Regions from separate parts of the Cellulosimicrobium sp. AB352 genome, predicted to be linked through region 1. Evidence: riboswitches for the same ligand, from Rfam matches in the RefSeq annotation. Region 1 holds a riboswitch; the other holds the start of a gene.
What was found. Region 1 has a riboswitch for S-adenosylmethionine ahead of ACPCUX_RS10280 (ABC transporter substrate-binding protein). Riboswitches for the same ligand answer to the same signal wherever they lie in the genome.
Positions count from the first base shown of each region.

Region 2: another riboswitch for S-adenosylmethionine. It lies ahead of ACPCUX_RS15985 (methylenetetrahydrofolate reductase); the one in region 1 lies ahead of ACPCUX_RS10280 (ABC transporter substrate-binding protein).

Region 1 covers NZ_JBMVFX010000012.1:5,495-10,674, reverse strand. Annotated here, with positions in the region: gene ACPCUX_RS10295 (rhodanese-like domain-containing protein) at 1-22, shown strand, start outside; gene ACPCUX_RS10290 (LLM class flavin-dependent oxidoreductase) at 107-1,222, shown strand; gene ACPCUX_RS10285 (LLM class flavin-dependent oxidoreductase) at 1,357-2,454, shown strand; SAM riboswitch class IV at 2,632-2,745, shown strand; gene ACPCUX_RS10280 (ABC transporter substrate-binding protein) at 2,849-4,477, shown strand; gene ACPCUX_RS10275 (ABC transporter permease) at 4,548-5,180, shown strand, end outside.
Region 2 covers NZ_JBMVFX010000024.1:51,797-56,976, reverse strand. Annotated here, with positions in the region: gene metE (5-methyltetrahydropteroyltriglutamate--homocysteine S-methyltransferase) at 1-2,413, opposite strand, end outside; gene ACPCUX_RS15985 (methylenetetrahydrofolate reductase) at 2,446-3,507, opposite strand; SAM riboswitch class I at 3,513-3,615, opposite strand; gene ACPCUX_RS15980 (cation acetate symporter) at 3,827-5,180, opposite strand, start outside.

The sequences.
Region 1 (5,180 bases):
GACGGCGCCCGCCCGGCCCTGAGCCGGCGGCCGGACCGTGCCCTGCACGTCCGGTCCACGCACCACCGCACGACGCACCACCCGCACCGACACCACGGAGACCCTCATGCCCGTCGAGTTCCTCGGCATCGCCACGACCAACGACGCGTCGGAGACCGCCGACCGCACGACCGCCGCGTTCGACCCCGCCTACCTCGAGCGTCTCGTGCGCGCGCACGAGGACAACGGCTGGACGCGCGTCCTCTTCGCGTACGGCTCCTCCGGCCCCGAGCCCGCCGCGCTCGCCGCCTACACCGCCGCGCGCCTGCAGTCGATCGAGCTGCTGCTCGCGCACCGGCCCAACGTGTCCTACCCGACGTACGCCGCCAAGACGTTCGCGACGCTCGACCAGCTCTCCGGCGGGCGGCTCTCCGTGCACTTCATCACCGGCGGCAACGACCACGAGCAGGGCCGCGAGGGCGACACGCTGACCAAGGACGAGCGGTACGCGCGCACCCACGAGTACATCCAGATCGTCAAGCAGGCCTGGTCGAGCGCCGAGCCGTTCGACCACCACGGGCCGTTCTACGACTTCGACGACTTCGTGCTCGACGCCAAGCCGTTCGAGGGCCGCACCCCGACCATCTCGTTCGGCGGGTCGTCGGACGCCGCGTTCCGCGTCGGCGCGGCCGAGGCCGACATCTACGCCGTCTGGGGCGAGCCGCTCGACCGCACCGCGGAGCAGATCGCGCGCGTGCACGCCGAGGCCGCCGCCGCGGGCCGCACGACGCCGCCGCGCATCCACGCCGCGTTCCGGCCGATCGTCGCGCCGACCGAGGAGCTCGCCTGGGAGAAGGCGCACCGCATCCTCGACCGGATCGAGGCGCGCAAGGCCGCCGCGGGGGGCCAGCTCAGCCGTCGGCACCCGATCGACAAGCCCGAGAACGCGGGTTCCCAGCGCCTGCTCGAGATCGCCGCCCAGGGCGAGCGCTTCGACACCGCGCTGTGGACCGCGACCGCGAAGGCCACCGGCGGCGCCGGCAACTCCAACGCGCTCGTCGGCACGCCCGAGCAGGTCGCCGAGGCGCTGCTCGCGTACTACGACCTCGGCGTCCGCGTCATCTCCGCGCGCGGCTACGACCTGCTGGACGACGCGGTCGACTTCGGTCGCTACGTCATCCCGCTCGTTCGCGAGGAGGTCGCGAAGCGCGACGCCGCCGCCGCCGAGGCCGCCGCGGCCTGACAGATCGGCAACCCCGCCCCGGGTCGGCAGCTCCGGTCGGGTTCGGCACCTGCGCGTGCCGATCACGACCGGAGCTGCCGAACGCGCCGGTACCGGCCCCCCGAACGACGACACCGACAGCAAGGAGCAGGACCGTGCGGTTCCAGGTACTCGACATCGTGTTCAACCCGCCCCACCCCGTGACCGGGGAGGCGGTCGCGCCGTCCGACCGGTTGAACCGGGTCGTGGACACGGCGGTGCTGGCGGAGAAGCTCGGGTTCGACTCGTTCGCGGTGGGGGAGCGGCACGCGGGAGAGGTGCTGTCGTCGGCGCCGACGGTGATCCTCGGCGCGGTCGCGGCGCGGACGTCGCGCATCCTGCTGAGCACGGGCGTCACGGTGCTGTCCCTGCTCGACCCGATCCGCGTCGCCGAGGACCTCGCGACGGTCGACCAACTGAGCCGCGGGCGGCTGGAGATCGTCATCGGCAAGGGCAACGAGGTGCTGCAGTACCCGCTGCTCGGGCTGGACCTCGACAAGCAGTACGAGTACCTCCAGGAGAACTACGAGCTGCTGCGCCTGCTGCTGTCGGAGGAGGACGTCAGCTGGAGCGGGCGGCACCGCCACGCGCTGGAGCACGCGACGACGCTGCCGCGGCCGTTCGCCGGGCCGTTCCGGATCTGGCACGGGTCGGCGACGTCGCGCTTCGCGGTCGACCTCGCGGCCCGGTACGGGGACCCGATCGTCAGCGCCAACGCGTTGCAGCCGCGCGAGAACTACCAGGTGCTCATCGACCGCTACCGCGAGCAGTACGCGGCGCACGGGCACGACCCGGCGTACGGGTTCGTCGGGTCGGGCTCGGGCGGGCTGTTCCTCGCGGACACGACGGAGGAGGCGATCGAGCAGTACCGCCCGATCTACGAGGGCCAGGTCGCGGCGGCGGCGCGCCGGGGGTACGGGCCGGACGCCGTCGGGAAGGCACCGAGCTTCCGGACGGTCGAGGACGCCGTCGAGCGCGGGCCCGCGCTCGTGGGGTCGCCGGAGCGCGTGGCGGAGAAGATCCTCGACTACCACGCCTCGTACCGGCACGACCTGCAGTCCGTCTCGGTGAACCACCTGATCCCCGCGGCGCAGCAGGAGGACGTGCTGCGCCGGTTCGCGGAGGAGGTCGTGCCCGTCGTGCAGGCCGAGGTGAAGACGGACCTGTGGAGCCCGGCCGACACCCGCCGCGCGGCGGGGTTCACCGCGGCCTGAGCGATCGCCGGACCGGAGGGAGGGGCCCGTCTCGCCCGGCGAGGCGGGCCCTCGCCGTGCTCGTGGCAGCCCCGGCGACGGGTCACGACGACGCGGAGCAGGAAACAACCGTCCGTCTGGCGGGACGGCCGTCTCGATACTTGACTCACCTGGTCGAGATTGTCTTTCCTGCTCCCAGGTGACGAGCGTCAGCACGCAGGCCCGGCTCGCTGACCAGCAACCCTTCGACGTGACGGGGTGCTCCGGGAACGACCTGACCGCGTGGCTCCCGCCGCGCGGTAAGCACGGCACCCCGGTGGGTCCCCCGCCGCGCCGGCCCTGGGCCCGGCACGGTCGACCACCGGCGCCGGACGACCGCCGGTCCTCAGCCGGCACACGAGGAGAGCAGCACGACATGATCCCCACACCTCACCGACGCCGGTCCCTGACCGTCGCCGCGGCGGCCGCCGCGACGGGCCTCCTGCTCAGCGCGTGCGCGGGCGGCGGCTCCGGCGCGTCCGACGGCGACGGGTCGCCCAGCCCGTCCGGCGAGCCCGTGACGGGCGGCGACCTGACGTTCGCCCTCACGGTCGACTCGCACTGCATCGACCCGCAGCAGGTCGGCAACAACGACGCCATCGCGGCGGCCCGCCAGACCGTCGCGTCGCTCACGGCGCAGGACCCGGAGTCGGGCGAGATCCTGCCGTGGCTCGCGGAGAGCTGGGAGGTGAACGACGACGCGTCGAGCTACACGTTCCACCTGCGCGACGACGCGACGTACGCCGACGGCACGCCGATCGACGCCGAGTCGGTGAAGACGAACTTCGACGCGATCGTCGCGCTCGGTGCGACGGCGTCGCTCGGGTCGCAGTACCTCGTCGGCTACGAGGGCACGACCGTCACCGACCCGCAGACCCTCACGGTGGACTTCGCGGAGCCGAGCGCGCAGTTCCTCCAGGCGACGTCGACGTTCTCGCTCGGCCTCCTCGCCCCGTCCTCGGCCGACCTGAGCGTCGAGGACCGCTGCGCCGGGAAGTTCGTCGGCTCCGGCCCGTTCTCCGTGAAGTCGTACACGCAGGACCAGGAGATCGTGCTCGAGAAGGTCGCGGGCTACGCGTGGGGCTCGGAGGCGAGCGACCACCAGGGCGAGGCCTACCTCGACACGGTGACGTTCAAGGTCATCCCCGAGGCGAGCGTGCGCAGCGGCAGCCTGCAGTCGGGGCAGATCGACGCCACGGCCGCGATCTCGACCGTCGACCTCCCGCAGTTCGACGGGAACGGGTTCTGGCTCGAGTACCGCGCCAACCCGGGCGTCGTGTTCAACCTCTTCCCCAACGAGTCGAGCCCGCTCGCGGGCGACGAGGCCGTGCGGACGGCGATCCTCCAGGGCATCGACCGCGAGCAGATCGCGGACACCGTGCTCAGCGCGCAGGACGAGCCGGCCACGAGCGTCCTGTCGCACTCGACGCCGCTCTACGAGAGCGTCGCGGACGAGCTCGCCTACGACCCCGAGGGCGCGAAGAAGATCCTCGACGACGCGGGCTGGGTCGAGGGCGCCGACGGCGTGCGGGAGAAGGACGGCCAGAAGCTCTCCACGACCGTGACGTTCTGGCAGGTGCCGGAGCCGCTCGAGCTGGTCCAGCAGCAGCTCGCGCAGATCGGCGTGGACCTCCAGCTCCAGCACGTGACCGTCGCCGAGTCGCAGGCGATCAAGGAGAGCGGCGACTTCGACTTCGACTACTACAACCTCACGCGCTCCGACCCGGACGTGCTGCGGACGATCTTCTCGGCGAACGCGCGCAACATCAACCAGCGTGACGCGGAAGAGGTCGACGACCTGCTCGACGCGTCGGCCGCGGCGACCGACCCGGCCGAGCGGCAGGAGCTCGTCACGGAGGCGTCGCGCCTGCTCGTGCAGAAGGGGCACGCGATCCCGGTCTACGAGCTCTCGACGACCATCGCGGCCGCCGACACGGTCCACGGCCTGACGTTCGAGGCGTCGTCGCGCCTCGACTTCTACGACGCCTGGGTCACCCAGGGCTGACCCGCCGGGCCCGCCTGCCCGACGCCGCGGCGTCGGGCAGGCAGGCATCCCCCAACGAAGGAGGCCGACCATGGGCCGGTACGTCCTGCGTCGCGCCGGGCAGGGCCTGTTCGTGCTCTGGGCGGCGTTCACCATCTCGTTCTTCGTCCTCTACCTGCTGCCCAGCGACCCGGCCGCGCTCATGGCGAGCGGCGGAGGCGAGGCGGACCAGGTGGACCCCGCGCTGCTCGACGCCCTGCGCGCCCAGTACGGCCTCGACCGGCCCGTGCTCGTGCAGTACGCCGACGCGCTGTGGCACGCACTGCGGCTCGACTTCGGGACGTCGTACGCGTCCGGGGCGCCCGCGACGCAGCTCGTGCTCCAGGCGCTCCCGGAGACGCTCCGGCTCACGGCCGCGGCGCTCGTCCTCGCCGTCGTGGCGGGCGTCGGCATCGCGATCGCGAGCACGTTCCCGCGCGCGGCCTGGCTGCGCCACGCGCTCGCGTCGCTCCCTCCGCTCGGCGTCGCCCTGCCGCCGTTCTGGCTGGGCCTCCTCCTGCTGCAGTGGTTCTCCTTCCAGCTCCCGCTGTTCCCCGCGATCGGCAACCAGGGCGCGATCAGCCTCGTGCTGCCGGCGATCACGCTCGCCGTGCCGGCGAGCGCCGCGCTCGCCCAGGTGCTCGCGCGGAGCCTGCGCGGGACGCTCGGCGAGCCGTACGTGGAG
Region 2 (5,180 bases), on a different contig from region 1:
AGCGGCGGGTCTTCAGGCCGCAGTCGGGGTTGACCCAGACGACGCGCGGGTCGATCGACTTCACGGCGAGCTCCAGCAGCTCGGTGACCTCCTCCGTCGAGGGCACGCGCGGGCTGTGGATGTCGTAGACGCCCGGCCCGATGCCGCGCGAGTACCCGGCGTCGCGCAGCTCCGGCACGATCTCCATGCGCGAGCGCGCCGCCTCGACCGACGTCACGTCGGCGTCGAGGCCGTCGATCGCGCCGATGACCTCGCCGAACTCCGAGTAGCACAGGTGCGTGTGGATCTGCGTCGCCGCCTCCACGCCCGACGTCGCGAGCCGGAACGACCCGACGGACCAGTCGAGGTACGCCGGCTGGTCCGCGCGGCGCAGCGGCAGGAGCTCGCGCAGCGCGGGCTCGTCGACCTGGACGATCCCGATGCCGGCGGCCTCGAGGTCCGCGATCTCGTCGCGCAGCGCGAGGCCCACCTGGTTCGCCGTGTCGCCGAGAGGCTGGTCGTCGCGCACGAACGACCACGCGAGGATCGTCACGGGCCCGGTGAGCATGCCCTTGACGGGCTTCTCGGTGAGCGACGCCGTGTACGCGGACCACTCGACCGTGATCGGCGCGGGCCGCGTCACGTCGCCCCACAGGATCGGCGGGCGCACGCAGCGCGACCCGTACGACTGCACCCAGCCGTTCGCCGTGACCGCGAACCCGTCGAGGTGCTCCGCGAAGTACTGCACCATGTCGTTGCGCTCGGGCTCGCCGTGCACGAGGACGTCGAGGCCCAGCTCCTCCTGGATCGCGACGACGCGCGCGATCTCCTCACGCATCGCGGTCGTGTAGTCCGCGTCCGACAGCTCGCCCTTCGTCCACAGCGCGCGGGCGCGGCGGATCTCCGGCGTCTGCGGGAACGAGCCGATCGTCGTCGTGGGCAGCGGCGGCAGGTTCAGGCGCTCCTGCTGCGCGGCCGCACGCTCGGCGTAGTCACCGCGCGCGAAGTCCGCGTCGGTCAGCGCGGCCGCACGCTCGCGCACCGCGGGCACGACGACGCCGCTCGCCTCCGCGCGCGACGCCACCGCCGCGCGGGACGCCTCGATCTCCTCCGCGACGGCGTCGCGACCCTCGGTCAGCGCGCGGGCGAGCGTCGCGACCTCGCCGACCTTCTGGTCCGCGAACGCGAGCCAGTCGCGCAGGCGCGGGTCGAGCGTCGTGCCCGACGCCGTGCCGGGCTCGGCGAACGTCTCGTCCTCGACGTCGTGCGGCACGTGCAGCAGCGACGTCGACGTGCCGACGGCGACCGCGCCCGCACCGAGGCTGCGCGCGGCGGTCAGCGTGTCGAGCTTTGCCGAGAGGTCGGCGCGCCACACGTTGTGCCCGTCGATCGCGCCGACGACGAGCGTCTTCGTCAGGAGGTCGTCGTAGGGCGAGTCCGGAAGGTCCGCACGGACGGCGTCGATCGCGATCGCTTCGACGTCCGTGCCCGCGAGGGTCGCCAGGAAGTCGAAGGTCGCGCCGTCGCCGTCCGGCGACGTCTCCAGCCCGCCGAACGGCGTGGCGACGAGGATCGCGGGCCGCGCGTCCTGCGCCGAACCAGGGGTTGCCGCCGGGTTTGCGGACGAGGCCGCCGAAGACCCCGGGCTCGGCACCGGGCGGAGGTCGGTCGCGAGGGCGCGGTACGCGGACCCCACGGCGGCGGCGAGCTCGGTGAACGGCACGTCGACCGAGTCGGTGACGAGGATCGGCTCGTCGAGCTGGACCCACGGCGCCCCCGCCGCGGCAAGCGCGCGCAGCAGGTCGGCGTAGGCGGCGACGACGTCGTCGAGGCGGTCGAGCGGCGAGTACCCGGCGGGCGCGTCGTCCGCGGCCTTGGACAGCGCGAGGAACGTGACCGGCCCGACGACGACGGGCCGCGTCACGACACCGGCCTCCTTCGCCTCGACGAACTCGCGCACGACGCGGTCGTCGACGAAGCGGATCGGGGTGTCCGGGCCGATCTCGGGGACCAGGTAGTGGTAGTTCGTGTCGAACCACTTGGTCATCTCGAGCGGGGCGTCGTCCCCCTGGCCGCGCGCCACGGTGAAGTAGCCCGCGAGGTCGAGGCGGCCCGCGTCGTCGGTCAGCGACGCGAACCGCGACGGGACCGCCCCGAGGGAGGCGGCGACGTCGAGCACCTGGTCGTAGAAGGAGAACGAGCCGGGGACGGACGCGTCGTCGGCGCCGAGGCCGAGGTCGACGAGCCGGCGGACGGTCGCGAGGCGCAGCTCGCGGGCCGTGGCCTCGAGCTCCTCGGCCGAGGTCTTGCCGGCCCAGAACGCCTCGACGGCCTTCTTCAGCTCGCGGCGGCGACCGATGCGCGGGTAGCCGAGCACGGTGCCGGCGGGGAAACCGACCGGGTTCTGGGTAGGGGAGTGTACGGAAGTGGCCATGATCGAAACCTCTTGCTGGTCCGGAGGACCGGTCAGACGGGCGCGCCGTGCGTGGCGGCGCTCGTCGTGGGCAGGGAGGTGCCGGTGACCCACGGCCCGCTGGCCAGGTCCGGGACGAGCGGGGCGGCGGCGGCGCTGGCGCCGCCCCCGGTCCCGACCGACCCGCCGCCGAGGTGGACACCCTCGAGCAGGTCAAGAGCGGCGCGGTGCTTGTTGAACGTGTACACGTGCAGACCGGGCGTGCCCGCGTCGAGGACGCGCTGCGCGAGGTCGACCGAGTACGCGATCCCGTAGGCGTGCTGCGCCTCCGGGTCGGGCAGGGCGTCGAGCGCGTCCAGCAGCTGCTGGGGCGCGCGCACGCCTGTGAGCTCCTCGACGCGACGGAGCCGCGCGGGCTCCGTCGTGGGCAGCAGCCCGGCGAGGATGGGGATCGTCACGCCGGCCGCGCGGGCCTCGGCGACGAAGTCGGTGTACGACGACGCGTCGTAGAAGAGCTGCGTGATCGCGAAGCTCGCGCCGGCCTGCTGCTTCTGCCAGAGGCGGCGCACCTCCTGGGTGCGCGTCGTGCCGGCGGCGGGGTTCCCGTCGCAGAACGTCGCGACGGCGATCGTCAGCGGCCGGGCCGCGCCGCGCAGCGCGACGGCGGGGTCGGACGCGCAGCGCGACGCCTCGACCTCGCGCAGCAGGGCGACGAGCTCGGTCGACGACCGGACGCCGTCGGGCGCGGGTTGCCAGTCCGGCTGGTCGCGCGGCGGGTCGCCCCGCAGCGCGAGGAAGCTCCGCACGCCCTCGTCGAGGAAGTCGGTGATGACCGACTCGACGTCCTCGCGCGACGCCCCGACGCACGTGAGGTGCGCGATCGGCAGCACGGGCGTGCCCTGGAGCAGGCGTCCGACGACCTGGCGCGCGGTCGCGCGGTCGGTGCCCGCGGCGCCGTACGTCACGGACACGAAGTCGGGGTGCGTCGCGACGAGACGGCGTGCCGTCTCCCAGAACTTCGGGGCCGCGTCCGGTCGGCGCGGGGGCATGAGCTCGAACGACACCGTCGGCCGAGGACGGCCCGGACGGTGCGCGAAGGATGCCTCTGAGGTCATGCGTCACTCCATCGACCCTGGCGTTAGCACCTTTGTCCTCGGGAGGCTTCCGTCGGCGGGTTGCTGCGGTGTCGTCGAGCCAGGACTCTCGACCGCTCTGGATGGTTGGCACGATCCTACGACCCATCCGACATGCGGTCGAGAGCGCCCGCCAGGTGAGATGCGGAGGGATCGGCCGGAGGCGTAGCGGCGCCCCGCGCTACGGATCTCAGGCTCTCTACGCTACGAATTTCAGGTTTCCTACGCTACGGATTTCAGGTGCTCGAGCGAGGTCCCAGACGCCGAGCGCGGCGAAGGGTCGTCGTCGGCCTTCCAGGTCTCAGGCCCGACGGCGCTCGGGCACGTGCAGGCGGCGGAGGAACCGGTCGGTGCGCACCGGCGGGCCGCGCCGGTCGAGGACCGACACGACGACGACGGTCGCCGTCGCGAGCGGGATGGTCCAGGCGGCGGGCTGGGCGAGCAGGGCGCGCACGACGCCGGGGACGCCGTCGGCCGTGCTGCCGGACGGGCTCCCGTACCCCGCAGCGACAAGCGCGGACGACGCGAGCAGCGCCGTCGCGCACAGGACGGCGCCCACGACCATGCCCGCCACCGCGCCGCGCGCGGTGAGGCCGCGCCACCACACGCCGAGCAGGATCACGGGGGACAGGGCCGACGCCGCGAAGACGAACACCGTCCCGACGCTCGTCACGAGGCCCTGCGGGATGGTGACGAGCGCGAACGCGAGCGGGATGAGCGTGCACGCGACCGCCGACCAGCGGAAGGACCGCACGGTGCCGCCGAACAGGTCCTGGCTCACGACGCCCGCCAGAGCGACCACGAGCCCCGACGACGTCCCGAGGAACGCGGCGAACGCCCCGGCGACGACGAGCGCGGCGAGGAGCTCGCCGCCGAGCCCGGGCACGAGGCGGGTCGGCAGCGTGAGGACGACGGTGTCCGCCACCCCGGGCGCCGCGAGGTCGGGCGCGACGACCCGCGCCACGAGCCCGAGCGTGCTCGACACCATGTAGAACACGCTGATCATGACGAGCACGACCACGGTCGTGCGGCGGGCCGAGCCGCCGTCGGGCGAGGTGTAGAAGCGCACGAGGACGTGCGGCAGGCCGGTCGTGCCGAGCAGGAGGGCGAGCAGGAGCGAGACGGTCGCGTACGCGTCGAGGCCGCCCGGCCCGGCCTCGTGGGGGAACACGGCGGCGGGGTCGAACGTGACGACGGCGCCGCCGGGCTCGAACGCCCCGCCGAGCGCCATGAGCACGACGACGAGCGGCACCGCGAGCGCGGTGAGCTTGACCCAGAACTGGAACGCCTGGACGAACGTGATGGAGCGCATCCCGCCCGCGGCGACGACGGCGCTCACCACGACCGCGATCCCCACCGAGCCGACCCACGGCGGCACCGGGGCCACGCTCGTGATGACGAGCGCCGCCCCGTGGAGCTGCGGCACCACGTAGAGCCACCCGATGACGAGCACGAGCACGCTCGTCACGCGGCGCGCGACCACGGAGTCGAGCCGGGCGTGCACGAAGTCGGGGATCGTGTACGCGCCGCTGCGCCGCAGGGGGCCCGCGACGAACAGCAGGACGAGCAGGTAGCCCGCCGCGTACCCCACGGGGAACCAGAACGCCTCCGCGCCGGACAGCAGCACGAGGCCCGAGAGCCCGAGGAACGTGCCC